DNA from 3 places in the Calothrix sp. UHCC 0171 genome. Region 3 is predicted to be linked to each of the others. Evidence: predicted binding sites of a transcription regulator. Region 3 holds the regulator's gene; each other region holds the start of a gene.

Evidence for each region. Region 3 encodes NtcA, which controls nitrogen genes in cyanobacteria. Its sites were predicted from a motif close to TNTGTANNNNNNNNTACANA; they were not measured.
Region 1: VB733_RS22480 (DUF2605 domain-containing protein) is a predicted target of NtcA. The motif match lies at 4,495-4,514, and genes of this name have one in related genera.
Region 2: VB733_RS05315 (DUF3155 domain-containing protein) is a predicted target of NtcA. The motif match lies at 2,084-2,103, and genes of this name have one in related genera.

Annotation. Positions count from the first base shown of each region.
Region 1 is NZ_JAYGHN010000038.1:42,177-48,661, forward strand. It holds gene VB733_RS22460 (Npun_F0494 family protein) at 1-392, shown strand, start outside; gene cobQ (cobyric acid synthase CobQ) at 659-2,134, shown strand; gene VB733_RS22470 (2Fe-2S iron-sulfur cluster binding domain-containing protein) at 2,227-2,466, shown strand; gene VB733_RS22475 (glutathione S-transferase family protein) at 2,545-3,750, opposite strand; gene VB733_RS22480 (DUF2605 domain-containing protein) at 4,609-4,926, shown strand; gene VB733_RS22485 (DUF2973 domain-containing protein) at 5,262-5,579, shown strand; gene VB733_RS22490 (amylo-alpha-1,6-glucosidase) at 5,680-6,485, opposite strand, start outside.
Region 2 is NZ_JAYGHN010000004.1:174,125-180,609, forward strand. It holds gene VB733_RS05305 (PadR family transcriptional regulator) at 314-700, shown strand; gene VB733_RS05310 (cofactor assembly of complex C subunit B) at 710-1,237, shown strand; gene VB733_RS05315 (DUF3155 domain-containing protein) at 1,738-2,055, opposite strand; gene VB733_RS05320 (HAMP domain-containing sensor histidine kinase) at 2,329-3,792, shown strand; gene VB733_RS05325 (S-layer homology domain-containing protein) at 3,910-5,163, opposite strand; gene VB733_RS05330 (conjugal transfer protein TrbI) at 5,942-6,485, opposite strand, start outside.
Region 3 is NZ_JAYGHN010000018.1:110,721-117,205, reverse strand. It holds gene nuoF (NADH-quinone oxidoreductase subunit NuoF) at 1-507, shown strand, start outside; gene VB733_RS15395 (LysE family translocator) at 522-1,133, shown strand; gene hisB (imidazoleglycerol-phosphate dehydratase HisB) at 1,252-1,881, opposite strand; gene fabI (enoyl-ACP reductase FabI) at 2,023-2,799, opposite strand; gene ntcA (global nitrogen regulator NtcA) at 3,615-4,286, shown strand; gene VB733_RS15375 (DUF3084 domain-containing protein) at 4,582-6,075, shown strand; gene VB733_RS15370 (pre-16S rRNA-processing nuclease YqgF) at 6,221-6,485, shown strand, end outside.

The sequences.
Region 1 (6,485 bases), on a different contig from region 3:
ATTTTTCTAATCCCACACCGTTTGTATATTCCAGCCAAACCCTGACACGCGCAGAAAGGTCGCTAATTTGCTCACCGTTCAAATATACTTTATTTGCGGCGATGGGTTGCGATCGCGTGGCGATTGGTGAAATTACTGGTAATAAAGGCTTTGAGAAAGGCTACACAAAACGCCTTCTGTCAGAATTAGTTGCAGATAATGAGTTGGTTTGGTTAATTCAAGTTGGTGTATTACGTCGTGAAGTCGATGGACAGGGAATTACAGATAGCTTTCGCCTCACTCCCCTAGGACGTAACCTCGTGGAAGAATATCAAACCAAACCTTGGCGAAATCCTTCATGGAGCGATCGCATTTACGAAACAATTACTCGCTGGTTGAGATTACCCTTCTAGAATAATTAGGTAGTAATGAGTTATCAATAAAGGATAAAAGGGAACAATAAGTACGGAAACGTCAATACCATTCATGAAAACTTTAATGTGGTGTTGGTTATTGGTGAATGGTTATTTGTCGTTGGTTAATCGTTGTATTTCCATGAACTACTAACTATTAACACCGAACTCTGAACACTTAAGCACTAACCATTAACCACTAACATCAAAATTGGTACATCCCCTTTATCCCTAAGACACTGACTCAATCTCAAAATCGAACAATTATGAAAGCAATTATGGTAGTGGGAACTACATCCCACGCAGGGAAATCACTGATAACAGCAGCTATTTGTCGAATTTTGTCACGTAGAGGCTGGCGAGTGGCTCCCTTTAAAGGTCAAAATATGGCTTTAAATGCTTATGTGACAGCTAGCGGTGGCGAAATGGGCTATGCTCAAGCAGTGCAAGCTTGGGCTGCGGGAGTTGTACCTTGGGTGGAAATGAACCCAATTTTGCTTAAGCCTCAAGGCGATATGACTTCCCAGGTAATTATTAAGGGTAAGCCAGTTGGTAAAGTGACGGCATCGGATTATTATGAACAATATTTTGATTTGGGTTGGCGAGCAATTGAAGAATCGTTGCAGCATTTACAAACAGAATTTGATTTATTGATTTGTGAAGGTGCGGGAAGTCCGGCGGAAATCAACCTCAAACACCGCGACTTAACGAATATGCGAGTCGCCAAACATTTAAATGCATCGACAATATTAGTCGTTGATATAGATAGAGGTGGTGCATTTGCCCATGTGATTGGGACATTAGAGTTACTCGAACCCGACGAACGCGCTTTAATTAAAGGGATTGTCATCAACAAATTCCGAGGACAGCGATCGCTACTCGATTCGGGGATTAAATGGTTAGAAGAACGGACGGGAATTCCTGTAATTGGGGTAATTCCTTACATGGAACAAGTATTCCCGGCGGAAGACTCCTTAGATTTGTTGGAGCGGAAGTCTCACAAACAAGGTAGCGAGTTAAATATTGCCGTAATTAGATTACCTCGGATTTCCAACTTTACCGATTTTGACCCATTAGAATCTGAACCCAGTGTTAATATCAGATTCATGAGTCCCAAGCAAGATTTAGGACATCCCGATGCGGTAATTATTCCCGGCACAAAAACAACAATTCCCGACCTGTTAATTATGCAAAAAAGCGGGATGGCGGAAGCAATTCAACATTATGCGGCTTCTGGTGGTACAGTGCTGGGGATTTGTGGCGGGTATCAAATTTTAGGGCAGATGATTGCCGATCCAGAAGGTGTTGAAGGACAAGCAGGTAGATTCCAAGGGTTAGGATTATTACCCATCAAAACCGTAATAACTGGACAAAAAGTTGCCCGTCAGCGTCAAGTTAGTTCCAACTTCCCCCAAGTTGGTTTACCCGTAACTGGATTTGAGATTCACCAAGGGCGATCGCGCGTTGAAATTCCTCCAAACGATCCTCAAGGTTTTCAAGCCCTATTCGATGACCCCAACTTAGGTTTAGTTGATGGCTGTCAGTCTGTTTGGGGTACATATTTACACGGAATTTTTGATAATGGTCCCTGGAGACGTGCTTGGTTAAATCGCCTACGCCAACAACGTGGTTTAAAATCCTTACCTACAGGTGTTGCTAATTATCGCGAACAACGAGAAAATCTTCTAGACTCGCTGGCGACAGAAGTCGAGCGTCACTTAGATTTATCTACATTTTTGTAGTATTTTGTCAAGTCCTGAAAACAAAACTGATCGATCAATTTAGATCAATTAGATCAATAGTTGTTAATAATTAAGAACCAATCCAAAAGCAAATGAGCGTCCACATCCGCTTTTTACCTGATGATATTACTGTTGATGCCGAAATTGGAGAACCCCTGCTTGATGTTGCAGATAGAGCTGGAGTATCTATTCCTACAGGGTGTTTGATGGGTTCATGTCATGCTTGTACGGTTGAATATGAGCATGGCGATGTTGTCCGTGCTTGTATTTCCGCAATTCCACCGGGACGTGATGAATTAATTATTCATTTATTTAGTGACCCAACTTGGTGATTTGTCATTTAATTGCAAAAGTCCTCTATCAAGAGGACTCAATCTTCTGGAAGGGCTGGTGTTAAATCCTACTAAATTCTACTTTCTGGCAAAGTTAGACGGGTCTTGATCTCTTCGATGCTGAGTGGGAATTGGGGCTGGCTGTCCATCACCCACAAGGGCTGCGGTTTTCTCCAGAGATTCCCGCAATCGTTTAGCTGCGTAGATCGACATATCTCTAGGTACATTGATGCGATCGCGCAAATATCGTAGAGCTACATCAGAACCCGATGGAGGTACACAGTCTTCACCGGTCATCATCTGTGTTAAAGCACAACGTAGGGCTTGATCAAATAATTTATCATCGGCAGGGTTGACTCGGATAATATTGACGCGATGCTCGATAACTCTTTGCAGAGCTTCCATACGGGAGTTTTCGGGCTCTGGATAAGTAACATCTGGTAGCCCAAACCAAGGTCCGTTATCTACCCGCGCTTTATTGAGAAGCATCTGGGTTTCGCCGTTTTCCCAACAGCCCCCCATCTGGGGCGGTAAATCATGTGCATGGGTGTGAAAGTCGCTCTGGGTACCGCAGTAAGTCGTTCGGCTTTCCATGGCATCAAACCATGCCCGCAAACGGGGGTTTTCCTCCCGCAGTGAGTAGCCCTTGTAGTAGTAAAGGCTCGCATTCATGCGTTCGACATAGGGCGTAAAGATGACATCAACGATGCCGAAACTATCTAGAAAGTAAGGTCCTGGGGTGCTACCTAGAGCTTCCTCGACTTTAGCCACCACTCCTACAAATTGTTCTCGGTTGCGTTGTTCTTGTTGGGAGGAACCTGTTGGGTAGCACAGCCAAGCACACCAGGCTCTAAATAAAAGTCTTTCTAATTGACGTAGAGGCAGCACTCTGCGGTCTTCCATGCCTTGGTTTAATGAACCAAAAACCTTTTCCAAAGCAATCAAAATGTCGTCGCTTTCCTTAATAATTCGTCCATCTAGCTCGATCGCGGGCAGCATTCCGGATGGTACTTTACGTTTGTACCAACTTTCTTTCTCTCCATAGCAGAACATTGTCACTTTTTCGATGCGGTAGGGTATCTGTTTTTCCTCTAACCATAACCAAACTTTTTGACAGTAAGGACACCAGGCATGGTTATCACGGTACAGCGTTACCCGGACATCAGATTCGGGCTTTCCAAACAAGCGCAACCTGGCTCTAGAGTTGGTGAGACCATTAATGGTATCTATTTGATAGTCTGTGAGGGTTTCTAGTTCTTGCCAACTGAGGGGTGCGGTAGTCATAGGGTAGTTGCTGAGGGCTATTACTGAGGACTTTTCTTGACTCTACAATATTTTTAATAATAGGTTTCAATTACAGGCTGGCTAAATTACGCAAACCGTAGATGTTTGGTGGTGACATCAGTGACTCGATCGCCTAAAAATCGCGGTCAAAATACCAAATTCAGATGACAGCACAAATGTAGCATACATATCTGCGGTACTAATTCCGACACCGCAGAGTTGGGAATCATATCATATTCGGCTAATCACTGACAATTAAAATTTCTCCGCTTCCCCGCGTCTCTCAGTCTCCGTGTCAGTCTTAGTTATTTTTATCCTCTATCCTTGATTATGTATTCTGCCTCTAGTTCTGGGAAATTCTTAAGAATATATTTATTTTTCTGGCATTCTCGGTTGAGTTCAATAGAAGAAGCACAAATCTATCTCTAATGATGCATTGACTGACACAATCTAAATATTTATAAATTGAATTACAAAATCAATTTGATTTTAATTTACTGTAATGATAGTTTTAATACTCCCGTCTCATTGATTAAGGCGTAAGCGAGGAAAAATGAGAGAGCGATCGCAAAAATAAGAAAAGTGAGGTTCTTCTGCAATTGCTTGTAATTCGACCTAGACGAGTATTTATACTTATTTAAAGTCGCAAATAATATTTCCACCGACTTCGATTCATGATATCCAAAGCACCTCTATCTATGACTTTTGAATCTGTACAAACCTCCGGGAAATTCATATAATGAAATTGTAGCTAGTGCTACAAAAAGCTCTATGAAATTGTTGGATAAGCTGCTAAATTATTAAGAATAGTAAAAAAAGTTAACATTAGTAATGTATTAGGAAGTATGCTTCTCATTTATGCAGAACTCTAATTTGCCAGAACCCGAGTTACTCAAGACAGTGTTACAACCCTTATTAGAGGATTTTCAATATTGGTTTGCGCGATCGCATGACTTTTTAGAAAGCGAGCGTGTGGGGTTTATGAGTCAGCAAGAGCAGTCAAATTTGCTTTTGCGAGTCAAGCAAGCGCAAGAAGAGGTAAAAACAGCGAAAATGCTACTTACCGCAACGAATGGACAAGCCGGTATTGAAATGCAGGCTCTTATGCCTTGGCATCATTTAGTTACAGAATGCTGGAATGTGGCGATGCGTTCTCGACAAGAGCGCGAAACTTAAGATTTATGAGATGAAAAGATGAAGATTCTTCTCGTATAGATTTTAGCCAGCTATCAATCAGCAGAATCGCGGCTATGTTTATTTTAAGTATTTCAAAAATTAAAGAAAACCAAATGATCTAAAAATGATAAATAAATAGATTGAATGTATATTATGCTACTCGTAATCCCTTTTGATTTGCAGTAGTCAGAATGTAGGCAAAATATACAGAATTAGCGGCAATCCGCAGACAAGTTTTCTCATACTATTCCATTCAAATTGTTACAGCTTTATTGACCGCTTTGGCATCTCTTTAGAAACAATTTAAAAACACGCTGCTCCTTGAGGAAGACCCTATGTTACACCTTCTTTACATTCTGGCTTTTACAATTCTTGCCGTTATTGCTGTTGCAAATTTAATTCGTAATTTAGTAATGTTTAGTTTTGATCGGGAGCGGACATACTCGCCCAAGTCTTCGCTAGCTAGTAACGGTTATTCTGGTTCCAGAAAGCAGTTTGTACCTCATCCCGAATTATTAGACGATTCTGGTAAGTTAATCAAAGAACCTTTGTTAGTAATGCGATCGATTAATGTTGAAGATGCTCGTCAACAACTAGATGCCCTGTTTGAAGCATCTCCAGGACAAAAAAGTGATGTTCAGGAGGAGAAGTAGGAATTAAGAGTTAGGAGTTAGGAATAATCTTGGTTCCAGTCTCCATAACTACATAATTCCGGGTTTATTTCTCCTCACTTAAATTTATTTTCGTCCGAATTTAAGCCTCAATGACAACGCGGAGATTGCCGCGTTTTTTCGCGACACGACAAGCAGTTGTATTTCCAGAACGCTCAAATTCCAAATCGAGAATTGTTGGACCAACGCGCAAATTATGTAAAGATAGGCGGTTAATTGACTCTGGTAATGCGGGGTCAATAATTCTTAAGCAGTTATTGGGTGCATCTGGGACTAAATTAACCATCATTTGTAATAGTTGGAAAATGCTACCAGTTGCCCAAGCTTGGGGAGTGCAAGCTACAGGGTATTGAACAGGGGCATTATCTCCATCACGCTCGTAGCCGCAGAATAATTCGGGCGGACGTTGATAGGGTTGCACATTAGTCATATCAAACAAACCTTGGAAAACTTCCATTGCTTGATCGATTAAACCGAGCGATCGCAATCCCATCGCAATCATTGAGTTATCATGGGGCCATACTGAGCCAATATGGTATCCCATGGGATTGTATGCCGGAGATAAGCTACTCAGGGTACGAATTCCCCAACCGTTGAACATATCCGGAGCGCGTAATCGTTCCGCAACACTGTAGGCTTTTTCCGGTGTAAAAATACCGAGTTGCAGACAGTGTCCGGGGTTAGAAGTAATACTATCAACCTGTTTCCCTTCCCCATCCAAAGCCAAAGCGCAGAAATCCTGGTCTTCTATCCAAAAATCGCGATTAAAGCGCAATTTCAGGTTCCTAGCTTCCTCCATCCATCTGTCAGCTAAATCTAAACGCTTTTTCATCCGGGCAATTTCAGCCAAGCGTATTTTTGCCGAATAGACGTAAGCCTGAACCTCAC
Region 2 (6,485 bases), on a different contig from region 3:
GGCATTTTATGCTTAAGCAAACCAAACTCACCTGGCATCACTTGACACACTGATAACAACATTCGCTGTTATCAATCCGCTCCTCACCACACCACATGCAAGGTCGAGAAAAAGGCACAATATACTGTGTCTTAACGGTTTACGCTCCCATCTCACGGTTAGTCAGCGTGAGAGAATGTATATTATTTGCGCTGTGGCATTACAGCCTAAGTAGCGTTATATACTTACCAATCTAGGGGGTAGCACTATATACTGGCTACAGAGATTTTAAGCTCGCTAAACCCCCAGGCATTCTTTTAGCCATTCACAAACCATGAAACTTGAGGATATATATCAGTTCTTTGAGAATCCTCCGCCAACTTACCTGTGCCAAGAACTAGCAGTTTGTTACATTTTGTCGGTTTTGCGAGAGGGAGAATCTTACGGTACCGAGTTGATCCAAAAACTGGAGCAAGAATACCCAACCTATCGACTTTCGGATACCGTGCTTTATAGTGCGATTAAATTCCTCGAAGACGAAAAGGCAATTACTGGGTATTGGAAGAAGCTCGAAGGGCGAGGTCGTCCTCGACGCATGTACCAAGTCTCCCCCGAATGGCACAGGCAATCGAGAGAATTAGCTGATTTATGGCAAGAGTACATCAAGGGGAGGTCAAATTCACTAATAATTAGTAATGAACCAATTGCCTCCGGTGAGTAACCGCTTGTTATGGATAATGCTGTTCTGCCATCTACGTTGTTGCTAACTTTGCTGTTAATTGTTGGGCAAGTTTTTTTTATACGAGCCTCGACTAAAGACCGCACTGAAAAAGCACAGCTTGTTTCAACTCAGGAGGAAACTATTCTTTTACCTCTGATAAAAGAATACTTCCAATCACGGTACTACCGAGTGGCAGAGGTAGACCCCGAACAAAACCAAGTCACATTTGAAGGGTTTGTCCGACCTAGCTTATTTTTGGCAGCGTTTTTAACGCTGCTAGCATTTGTCGGCTGTCTATGTCTTGCCTTGGTTTTGTCGCAACTTTTACCAAACTTTGGTTTTGCTTCTTTAGGGTTGCTGCTTCTGTCTCCTTTAAGTGGATTATTCTATTGGAAAAAAGCTGGAAGACTTGAGAAAGTTGTTTTGAAGGTGGAATCCTCCGCCAGCAATCCAGATTTCTCAAGTTGTATAACTGTAGTTGCCCATCGCGACGAACTCAATGAGTTACAGCAAGCACTACAATTAAAAATTGCTTAATGACTGCTGCTATCCAAAATTGTTATTGAGTTAGGCAAGGAGCTTTCGTTACTGAATCGTGAATTAATGCGAAAGGTTGAGGAAGCAACTTTGCTAATTACCACTAATCTCCACGACAATTGTCGTGGAGAAAAGCTGTTTATTTGAAAGAGTGTATGACTATACTTAATAAAACTCTTTCTCAGATTGCAATAGACTCGTATAACTTTCTTGCTCAAGCAATCCCATTGTCCGAGTCAGTCACAACTGCGGCTAATTGATTAAGTCAATTCAACTTTTTCAATTTCAATTTATTCAAGTTAAGTTGACTATTTTTCCTCGATTTACCTTAGTCCTAAACTTAGTCTTAGAATGCCCCTTACGGAGCATTGCTGGCAATCAAGCTACATCATTAAGAAAAAATGAATTTTTGAATAAAAGTCACCTTTTTGCCAGTTAATTATTCTCAAGGAGCGAAAAAACTCTCAGAAGGTTGATCCAGTTTACCGATATCGATTAGTTTACCGAGCCGCTAAAGCAAGTACCTCCTGTCCTGGCGAAGGCTCCAAAGTTCTCAAACTGGGAAACAAAAAGTGATTTTCCTCAACATATTGAGCACCGAACAGACCTTTTTCAGCCCAAAAATATCGGTCTGTTGTATGCTCATTCCGCTTCACGAGTAGCAATGCGGGTGGCGCTATACCTTCGGATTGAATAAATTTTCTTGCTGCCGTTACAGGTTTATCTTCGCCACTCTCTATACTAAACTGAGGCACGTGCTCTAGAATTCGCCGTCCTTCCTGGCGACGACGGCTCTTCCGCTTGCGTCTCCTTGCCAAGCTAAATTCCTCCTCTTTCAAGCGACAGTTTGTAGTTATAGCTACAAAATCCGTCGTCATTATAAAAGTTCTGGTCTAAAAAATCAACTGCTTTTAAAGTATTGATACAACTAAAGCGATAACTTTAAAGGTAGATAAATCAAAAGCGATACAATATATATTAATGGGGAACAAAGAATAATTTAAAAGATTTTGTTAATATTTGTTAAAAAGAAAAAGTTTATCCTTGGGTGTTTTACTTATAATCGGTAATTTATTGAGCAGAAGCTAAAAATGTCAATGTCTGCCAGTTCGGAGTTTGTTGCTCTAGCTAGAGAGCAAATGGCGCTGTTAGCCCAAGGGCTGGGAGCATCTTTGAGTGTTTTATACTTAACGCAGGAATTAGTTCAGTCGCCGACAAAAGAGGCAAAGTTAGTTCCTGTAGTTGTTTATCCAGAAAACTCTGTGTTGGGGCAAATGCATTCGATTGACTGGGTGACAATGGAGACTGGATATCCAGATTGGTTGGAAGAAAATAGTGAAGAAAATAAAAACCCCTTATCTTTTCCAAGAAGTCAAAGATTGCTGACAGGGGGAGAGAATTATCTGGAAGCATCAAGAGAATTTGTTGACAGTAATACCAGTTTTTCAGCAGGCTTACCCAATCAAGAAATACCAGATTTGCAAAATGAATTGTTATTAAATGGCGTTCGTGAAGCATTTCCCAGGGAGAATAGGGTAGTTTTACCCCTGATTCATGAAGATATGATGATGGGTGTATTGGTAACGACTCGCAATCATCGGAATTGGAACGATCGCGAATTGAGCGAAATTAAACGAGTTGTACAAACTATCACACTCGCCTGTATTTTGGATCGAAAACAGGTATGGTTACGCCAGCAGTTACATTCCTCGCAGATTTTACAGGAAAAGCAGCAGGATTTGCTTGATAACTTGTTACATCAGTTTCGTAATCCACTCACAGCACTACGAACCTTTGGGAAGCTATTAATGAAAAGGTTGCAACCAGGAGACAGGAACCGGGATGCGGCTGAGTCAATCGTCAGAGAGAGCGATCGCTTGCAAGAATTATTGCAAAAATTCGAGGAAGTAATTGACTTAACAGATCGAGATTTGGCGGGGTTACTACCAGTAAATAATCAAATACAGAATCAATTGGTCGTTGATATCTCACAGCAAAAACAGCCAAAACCCGCATTACTATTACCAGGTTCCAATGAGACAGTTAGCGAATGTAACATTGCGGATATATTGAAACCTTTGTTAGACTCCGCAAGTGCGATCGCTCAAGAAAGAAACTTGGAATTAGTCACCGAAATTCCTGCTAATTTACCGAAAATTAAAGCAAATACAAAAGCATTACGTGAAGTTTTCAATAATATTATTGACAATGCCTTGAAATATACTCCCGCCCAAGGGGCAATATTAGTACAAGCGGGACAAGAAAAGAACCGAGAACAAAATCAAAAACAACTCAGAATGCAAGGAATCTCAATTAGTGATACTGGTTGCGGTATTCCTCAGCAAGATTTAGAGCATATTGGCGAGAGACATTACCGGGGAGTCCAAGCACAAACAGAAATTCCCGGAACAGGTTTAGGTTTAGCAATCGCCAAGCAGTTAATAGAAGAAATGCAGGGTGAAATTCAAGTCTTTAGCCCCGCCTTAAACTCAATTATTAAAAACCCAGCCACTCCAGGAACTACCTTTATTATTTGGTTGCCCATTTGTGATTAATTATTATTGATAACTAGTTGTATGGTGACAATCAAAACGAATCAAGAGAGTGTAGGACACCGCACTACACTCTCTTCAAGTTTTATATTTAATTAAACCAGCGACATCAACTACTAACTATTTCAAGGAAATTTGTAAATTTTGCCCGATAGTCATTTGTAAATCGGTGTCGGGGTCAATTACAATCAAATCTACACTCTTCTTGCCGAAGAAAGCACCAATCAAACCACCGATAGCAGCACCACCGAGAACTTCCTCAGTGGCGATCGCTCTATCACCTGTAACTACTGATACTGCTGCGGCTGCACCTGCTCCATATACAGCACTTTTTAACGCAGAACTTAAACGGCTACCTTTTTGGATGGTTTCGATTTTGGTAATCGGCTCAGATTGAGCATTAATTGCGTATTCTTGTCCGTTAGTTAATATCAGCTTGTCTGCAACAAACTGCGAGCCTTTTTCACCTTTGACTGGCTTCAATTGTCCGACAACTTGACTACCTGCGGGAATAATTACTTGACCCCTTTCGGTGACGACATTTTGCGAGACTGTCAATGTCAAAGGTGCGGTTTCATCTTTGGTGACAACAATTTTTTCGGCTTTGTCATATTTTACAGGGATAGCAGTTCCTTGAGGAATGACGATTGCTACCGGGGTTTGCTCGTCAGCATTGAGGGCAACGATGAATGGTGAGTTGATTGCAGCAGCTTGATTGCTACTAACTAATGCTTGATAGATAAATGCAGCAACTTGGGCGCGGGTTGCAGTTCTATTAGGGTTGAGGAATTTGAGATTGGGATAGTTGACTACAATGCGATTTTCGGTTGCTGCGGCAATAGGCGATCGCGCATAACCGGAGATATTGTTAGAATCGTTAAAATATTGCAGTGTGCTTTCTACATTGTTTTGAGCGCTATATTCCAACCCATTTGCCAAGGAAACCAATACTTGTTCACGAGGAATCGCTTGGTTAGGTTCAAAACGGTTTCCGGGATATCCAGATAGGAAACCTGTAGTATAAGCTTGTTGAATCGCGCTCGCAGCCCAATAACTGCTATTGACATCTACAAAACGAGTTCCTTGGCGGATTTGGTTTTTTTGGAAGGCTTTATTAACCATTGCCGCAAATTGAGCGCGGGTAACTTGTTCATCAGGACGAAACGAGCCATCAGGAAATCCAGCGATGACACCGCGTTGTGCAAGTGATTGAATGAATTGTGCAGCCCAATAGTTGGATTGCACATCAGAAAACGAAGTTGCTGTTTGAGCAAACGATGGCGCAGGTGCAACCATAGGTGCAACAGTACCTGCGGTGATTCCCATAGCCATGAATGCAGCCAAGCCAGATTGCCAACGTTTTGTAACAGCCATTGTTTGAATTCTCCCCTTCAGTTCTTTGTTTTCTGTTAGTTGTTTTGACTTTTTTAGGAATCTCTTGTTCCAGTTTTTAAGATGTATGCAAATGTTTTTTGCTATTGTTTTTTGCTATTAAAACTAGCTCATTGATATTTGTTAATAGCCTCCATTTGCCAGTCTTTTCCAAATCCATCTTGCTATAAACATATTAAAATTTCCATCACTGATCGCGACATAGATATGCAACAAGATTAATAGTTGCATTTATCTAAAGAGATAAGTGATTAATTCGGATTTGGTATATGCTCGAATTTCTTTTGTTCGCTTTTACTAATCACCAATATCTAATGAAAGTAAACTAATTAGTTTGGTTTAGCTACAGCGATGAGATAAGAGTCGTTTTCTGAGCCTGATGTATCCAATGACGCAGTATAAATAAAATTGTTGCCAGTAAAATTTAAAATTGGATATTTTTTACTCAGAGAAGCTTACAGAAGAATAAGCCAGAGTGGAGAATGAAAACAACCATAGATGTACGCAGAGATTAATTAACGGTAATATAATCCTTACGTACTCCTGCTGCAAAATACGGGATATACCTAGGGATGGAGTTTAACCACTTATTGTGTAGGTTGACACGAAGACAATTAATGGTGGCTGAATTATCTAGATTTGATATTCATGTTTACCTAAAATTAAAGCGACACTCCAATTCAGAGCATCGCCTTGGGGGATATTTAAAAGTTACAGTTTCAAAATCTCAAGTCGATTGGCTTAACCGATATTGTTAAACCTAGTAATTGTAATTATTGGAATTGTAGTAGTAGCCATTATTACGACCCATAGATACAGTTAATGGCGAATCTAAACGCAGGGTTAAATCACGTTGGGTATCAACAGCAATTAAATCTGCTTCTTTACCACCTTTAATTACACGGTAGATACTACCAGCCGCACCACCAATTAATAATTCACCCACTCCAATTTTTTTGTCCCCAGTTAAAAGTCCAATGACTGCACCTGCTGCTGCACCATAACCAGCATCACGGAGAATTTCACCCGTTTGTGGTCCTTTTTTCACTTTTTCTGTCCGGGTAACAACATCGGAAGATGCATCGATTCTCTTGGTTTCACCATTGGGTAATTCGATTTCTCTAGCAATAAATTGTGCCCCTTGGATATCATTAGAGTCACTGGAATTGTTCGAGTTCCAAGAATCACGTCTTCTTACAGGTACAAATTCACCCTTAATTTTACTATCACGAGGAATCAAGACATTTCCACCATTACGATCAACTAGGTTTTGAGAAACGACTAGTGTCGCTTTCATTGTTTCC
Region 3 (6,485 bases):
ATTCGCAACATGGGCTTAATTGAAGTGCCCATGGGAACTACCTTGCGGCAAATTGTCGAGGAAATGGGGGGAGGTGTAGCCAATGGGACAGCGAAAGCAGTGCAAACGGGTGGAGCTTCTGGGGGATGTATTCCGGCATCAGCCTTTGATACTCCCGTAGATTATGAATCCTTGACTGAACTTGGTTCCATGATGGGTTCCGGTGGCATGATTGTCATGGATGAAACTATCAATATGGTGGATATTGCCAAATTTTTTATGGAATTTTGCATGGATGAATCCTGCGGGAAATGTATTCCCTGTCGAGTGGGAACGGTACAATTGTATCAATTGTTGAGCAAGATTCGGGAAGGACAAGCGTCAATGCCTGATTTGGACTTGCTAGAAGAATTATCTGACATGGTGAAGTATACGAGTTTGTGTGGTTTGGGACAATCTGCACCCAATCCGGTGTTTAGCACTTTGCGATATTTTCGGGATGAGTATTTGGCATTGCTCCGTTCGTAAAAGGGCAAAAAAGTATGACATTTAACAGCATGGTTGCATTATTTATTGCCATGCTAATTCTGGCTGCTATTCCTAGTGTCAGTGTCTTGACTGTCTCCACCAGATCAGCAACATCTGGATTTATTCATGGTGTTTTCACAACCATAGGCATATTAGTTGGTGACATTTTTTTCATCATCATAGCCATTTGGGGCTTATCATTTCTAGCTGAAACAATGGGAAGTCTATTTGTCCTGAGCAAATACCTGGGTGGGATTTATTTAATTTTGCTGGGAATGGGACTATTTCGCTCAAAACCCAGGAATATAGAGATAGAGGAACTTGTGAAATCCTCTTTAGTATCAAGTTTTCTGGCAGGGCTTTTGATTACAATTGGGGATCAAAAAGCGACCTTATTTTACCTTGGTTTTTTCCCTGCTTTTATTGATATTGCTAAAATATCTTTTTTTGATACCATCATCATTATTGCAATTACAATAGTAGCCGTCGGTGGTGTCAAACTTGCTTATGCCTTTATGGCAGATAGAGCCAGATTACTGATTAGTTCTCAAATCACCAAAAAAATAAACACTGTCGCTGCTTGTGTCATGATTACGGTTGGATTATTTTTGTTGATCAAAGCTTAATTAAGTAGGGTCTGCTGAAAAACTCCACCAAGAAAATTGGGTTTTGAAATGAGAGGAGGGATAATGACATTCGGGCTGCTAGAAAGTCATTATCCCAGTTTTTCCTCCCTATTCAAATTTACAAAACACCTTTAGAGCTAGGAATTACCCCAACTCGTCGAGGATCAATTGCGATCGCCATTTGAGTTGCCCGTGCAAAAGCCTTAAATGTGGCTTCAATAATGTGGTGAGAATTAATACCATCTAGTTGCCGGATATGTAATGTCATTTGGCTATGATTCACAAGAGCCACAAAAAACTCTCGCACCAACTGAGTATCATATGTACCAACTCGCTGCGTGGGAATATTAAGACCATAACTCAAGTGCGGACGACCAGAAAAATCCAAAGCTACTTGAACCAAAGCTTCATCCAGGGGTGCGAGAAAGTTACCAAAACGAACAATCCCTTTTTTGTCGCCCAATGCTTTGTAGAGTGCTTGTCCTAAAGTAATACCGACATCTTCATTCGTGTGATGGTCATCGATATGTAAATCACCAGTGGCGCGGACATCCAAATCAATTAACCCGTGGGAAGAAATTTGGTGCAGCATATGGTCGAGAAAGGGGATACCAGTAGCTGCATGACAAACTCCGCTTCCGTCCAAATTAATGGTCACTTGTACGTCAGTTTCTCCAGTCGTACGACTTACCGATGCCATACGTGTGGGAAAACTAGATGTTTGGGGATGAGAAGAAAGGCTTTGCATAATTAATTGGCAAGTGGGAGGTGGGGGAGTAGAAGAGGTGAGAAGAGGAAAATCAGATATTTTTCCTACGTTCGCCAGGTTATATCTTTATATTTCTATAATTTTTATATTTCTATATCTCCCCTTTCCCCAAAATTTTGATTACATTCCCATGATTTCATATCCAGCATCAACATACAGCACTTGTCCAGTAATACCGCTAGATAAGTCGCTGCACAAAAATGCTGCGGTGTTACCAACTTCGGTTTGGGTAACGGTGCGACGTAGAGGAGCCACTTGTTCAACATGGTGAATCATGTCTAAAATCCCACCGACAGCACTCGACGCTAAGGTACGGATGGGACCAGCTGAGATAGCATTGACGCGGATATTATTTTGTCCGAGTTCCGAAGCAAGATAGCGAACACTACATTCGAGTCCAGCTTTAGCAACACCCATCACATTATAATTGGGGATGGCACGTACACCACCCAGATAGCTGAGGGTGACAATACTTCCACCGGCAGTCATTAATGGTTTGGCTGCGCCCGCTAACTGGATGAGGGAATATGTACTAATTTCTAGTGCTGTACGAAAACCCGATCGCGATGTTTGACTAAAATCGCCACTCAAGTCATCTTTACTAGCAAAAGCTAGGCAGTGAATCAGTATATCTAGCTTCTCCCATTTTTCACTAATTGTGGCAAACGTTGATTGAATTTGCTCTTCGTCTTGGACATTACAAGGAAGAAATAAACTAGGGTTTAGAGGTGCAACGAGTTCAGCAACTTTTTTCTCCATTTTGCCTTTGTCGTCGGGAAGGTAAGTAATTCCTAAATTTGCTCCGGCTTGATGTAATTGTTGGGCAATTCCCCAAGCGATCGAGCGGTTGTTGGCAATCCCTGTAACAAGGGCATTTTTTCCAGTTAGGTCTAGCATATGTATTCTTCAAGCAACAAAGCCACGTTACGCATAGGTGTTCTCACCTTGGAGATACGACGCTAAAAACGAACGCATTCCTTAGAGCATACTCGAATCTGAGGTATAGTTTGTCTTTATTTCATTCCTAATTTTTCTACCTAATCTGATTCTCAAGCCAGCGCCAATCGGTAATTATAGATAAATTAGGCATTATCTTAATATATGGGGATCAAAAATTCTTGGAGTTACAAGAGAGTAACTGACTTTTCCCTTGAACACTGAGTATTTAGCCTTGCTCATAAAGCATTTCTCTGACCTAGCAATAAACTCAATAGCAGATAAGTAAAAGTCTTTTCAGCAGAATCGCAGTCAGGATTCAGCTTTTGTAAACTCTAAACTAATCAGTATCTAAGTATTTAAGCTTGTCCTAATTACCCTGATAAAAGGTATAGTTTTTTATTATTTGGATTGGACTTGTCACTGATTTTTTCTGATGTGTCTTTTTTACCCCACAAACAACAAATTATTGAGACCGAATCACCAATACCTAATGACCAATTCAAAAACTACTTATTTCTTAAGATATTTTTTGGCGATCGGGGTTTTTTCTTAATAAAAGCTTCGCATAAGAGTTTTTGTAAATAGATATCAAAAAGTAGTAGCGATAAAGATCAAAAATTATGTATCATGGTGAACAAATAAACTTTGTAAAGCTTGATATAGCGAGGTTGAGTATAGGAAAGTACAAAAAGGTTGACAATGTAATATTGATTTTTCAAGTGTATTCTTAGGTAATCTGTTTTAATTTTCTGGCATTGGGTAGGGGAAGGGAGATGATCGTGACACAAGATAAAGCCCTAGCAAATGTTTTTCGTCAGATGGCGACCGGAGCGTTTCCACCTGTCGTGGAAACGTTTGAACGTAATAAGACCATCTTTTTTCCCGGCGATCCTGCTGAAAGAGTTTATTTTCTTCTCAAAGGCGCAGTAAAGCTCTCCAGGGTGTACGAAGCGGGAGAAGAAATAACGGTGGCACTACTACGGGAAAATAGTGTATTTGGCGTTTTATCCTTATTAACAGGAAATAAGTCGGACAGGTTTTACCACGCGGTTGCATTTACCCCTGTGGAGTTGCTGTCTGCACCCATTGAACAAGTCGAGCAAGCGCTAAAGGAAAATCCAGAATTGTCGATGTTGATGCTGCGGGGTCTTTCTTCGCGGATATTACAAACAGAGATGATGATTGAAACGCTAGCTCACCGCGATATGGGTTCAAGGTTAGTAAGCTTTTTATTAATTCTTTGCCGCGATTTTGGCGTTCCTTGTGCGGATGGCATCACCATTGATTTGAAACTATCGCATCAAGCCATCGCTGAGGCTATTGGTTCAACTCGTGTCACCGTGACTCGCTTGTTGGGTGACTTGCGCGAAAAGAAGATGATTTCAATCCACAAGAAAAAAATCACTGTCCACAAGCCTGTCACCTTAAGTCGCCAATTTACTTAAGCCAATCAACTTAAGCTAATTAACTTAAACCAATTAACTTAAGCCAATCAACTTAAGCCAGTTTGTGGAGAATTAGCCGGGGGAATTGAGGTGGTAAATGTTTGTATTCAATTGTCAGGCGGCTATAAGCTAGCATTAGTTAGCCAAATCCCATCTGATTTGCTTTATATAAATCCCATCAACACTGGAGGTAAATCTCTAAATTGAGTACATTCGGATATTGCCCATCTCTAATCCCCCACACAACTGGTTTAGAAGTATTAGGCTGTATCTGGAAACGTTTCGGTAGGCAACGATGACCACCGCGTACATCCTGATTACAGCAATTCTGATTTTGGGAGGCTTTATTGCCACCGTAGGCGATCGCATCGGCACACGGGTTGGCAAAAAGCGACTCTCACTTTTTAACCTGCGTCCCAAAAATACGGCAGTTGTCATCACAATTTTGACGGGTATTGGGATTTCGGCATCAACGTTAGGTATTTTGTTTCTCGCCGATGATGGATTACGAAAAGGTGTATTTGAGTTGGAAAATATCCAAAAGGATTTACGTCGCAAGCGCGAACAACTCAAAGGAGCCGAAAATCAAATCAATCTGGTGACGGGGGAACTCAACGAAGCCAAAACTCAACAAGCCGAAGCCCAAAAGCGCTTGGAGGAAACTAACAAAAACCTCCAAGATGTCAACAAAAAGCAAAAAGAAACCCAAACTGCCCTCAACCGCACAATTGATCTACAAGCGAAAACCCAAAATCAACTGCGGGGGACACAGTCGCGACTTGGGCAAGTTGTTGCCCAGTACCAACAAGCCATATCTCAGTTGCAGAGCGTCTACGACGAACGTAACAAGCTGCAACAGGAGATAGCACTGCAAAAAGCAGAAAGTCAGCGACTTTTTAATGTGGCTAAGGCAACCATCGACGAAGCCAAAAACGCCATTCAGAAACGCGATCGCGAATTGCAAAAGCGTCAAGATGCCATTGAATCTCGCGATCGTAAAATTACCCAGCTCGATGAATTGATTCAAAAGCGTAATGTTGAAATTACCGCACGCGAACAAATCATTGCCCAGCGCGAATCACGTTTGAAGGAACTTGAAACCCAACAAGGCTACCTCGAACAAGAAGTTACCCGGCTAGAAAAATACTACCAATCTTTCCGTGACCTGCGTTTAGGGAAATTGGCATTAGTAAGGGGACAGTTGATTGCCTCGGCAGTGGTGAGTGTTCAAAAACCAGAAGGAGCGCGTCAAGCGGCAGTGCAATTGCTCAAAGAAGCTAATTTGAATGCAGTCGCCCGATTAACTGAACCAGGTAGCAATCTACCCCCGGATTTCCAAATTTTGCAAGTCTCTCCAGAACGGATTCTGCAACTCAGTAAACAAATTAGCGATGGTCGTCAGTACGTCGTCCGTGTCTTTTCTGCGGGAAATTACGTACGTGGAGAAAAACCCATTGAATTTTTTACAGATGCTTCTGTAAATCAAATTGTATTTAAGAGTGGTGAAATTTTAGCTGCAACCAATGCAGACTCAAAGACAATGACTGTATCTCAGTTGCGACAAAGGCTCGATTTATTAATTTCTGCTTCCCAATTTCGCGCCCGCAATGCAGGTATTTTAGATGATATTCAAATTGATAGTACATTTCTCAGGTTTTTGTCCCAATTGCAGCAGTACGGACAGCCTGTAGAAATAAAAGCGATCGCCGCAGAGGATACATTTACAGCTGGACCATTAAGACTCAAATTTATTGCTATTCAAAACGGTCAAGTTATTTTTGGCACATAGGTTGTTATATCGCTGTAATCAAAATCTTTGAAAATCTTTCTCAGAGCAGAAGTAAAGATGTAAGCATTAAATAACTATTGATCTAAATCAAATAATTATTTTAGATTCTCTAATTCCTATTTCCCAATCTTTAAATTTGAAATTTATGGCATCAGAACAACAATTTTCGCTGACACAACCAATGATTCTAGGATTCGATCCCGGTAAAGATAAATGTGGTGTTGCGGTAATGGGACTAGACCGGCAGTTATGCTACCACGAAGTTGTGTCCTCAGAAGCAGCCATAGGTGTAATTCAAAATCTCCGCGAAAAGTACCCTATTACCCTGTTGGTTATGGGTGATCAAACAACTTCAAAACGTTGGAAAAAAGACCTACAATCGCAACTAGGCGAACAATTTAACATTATTC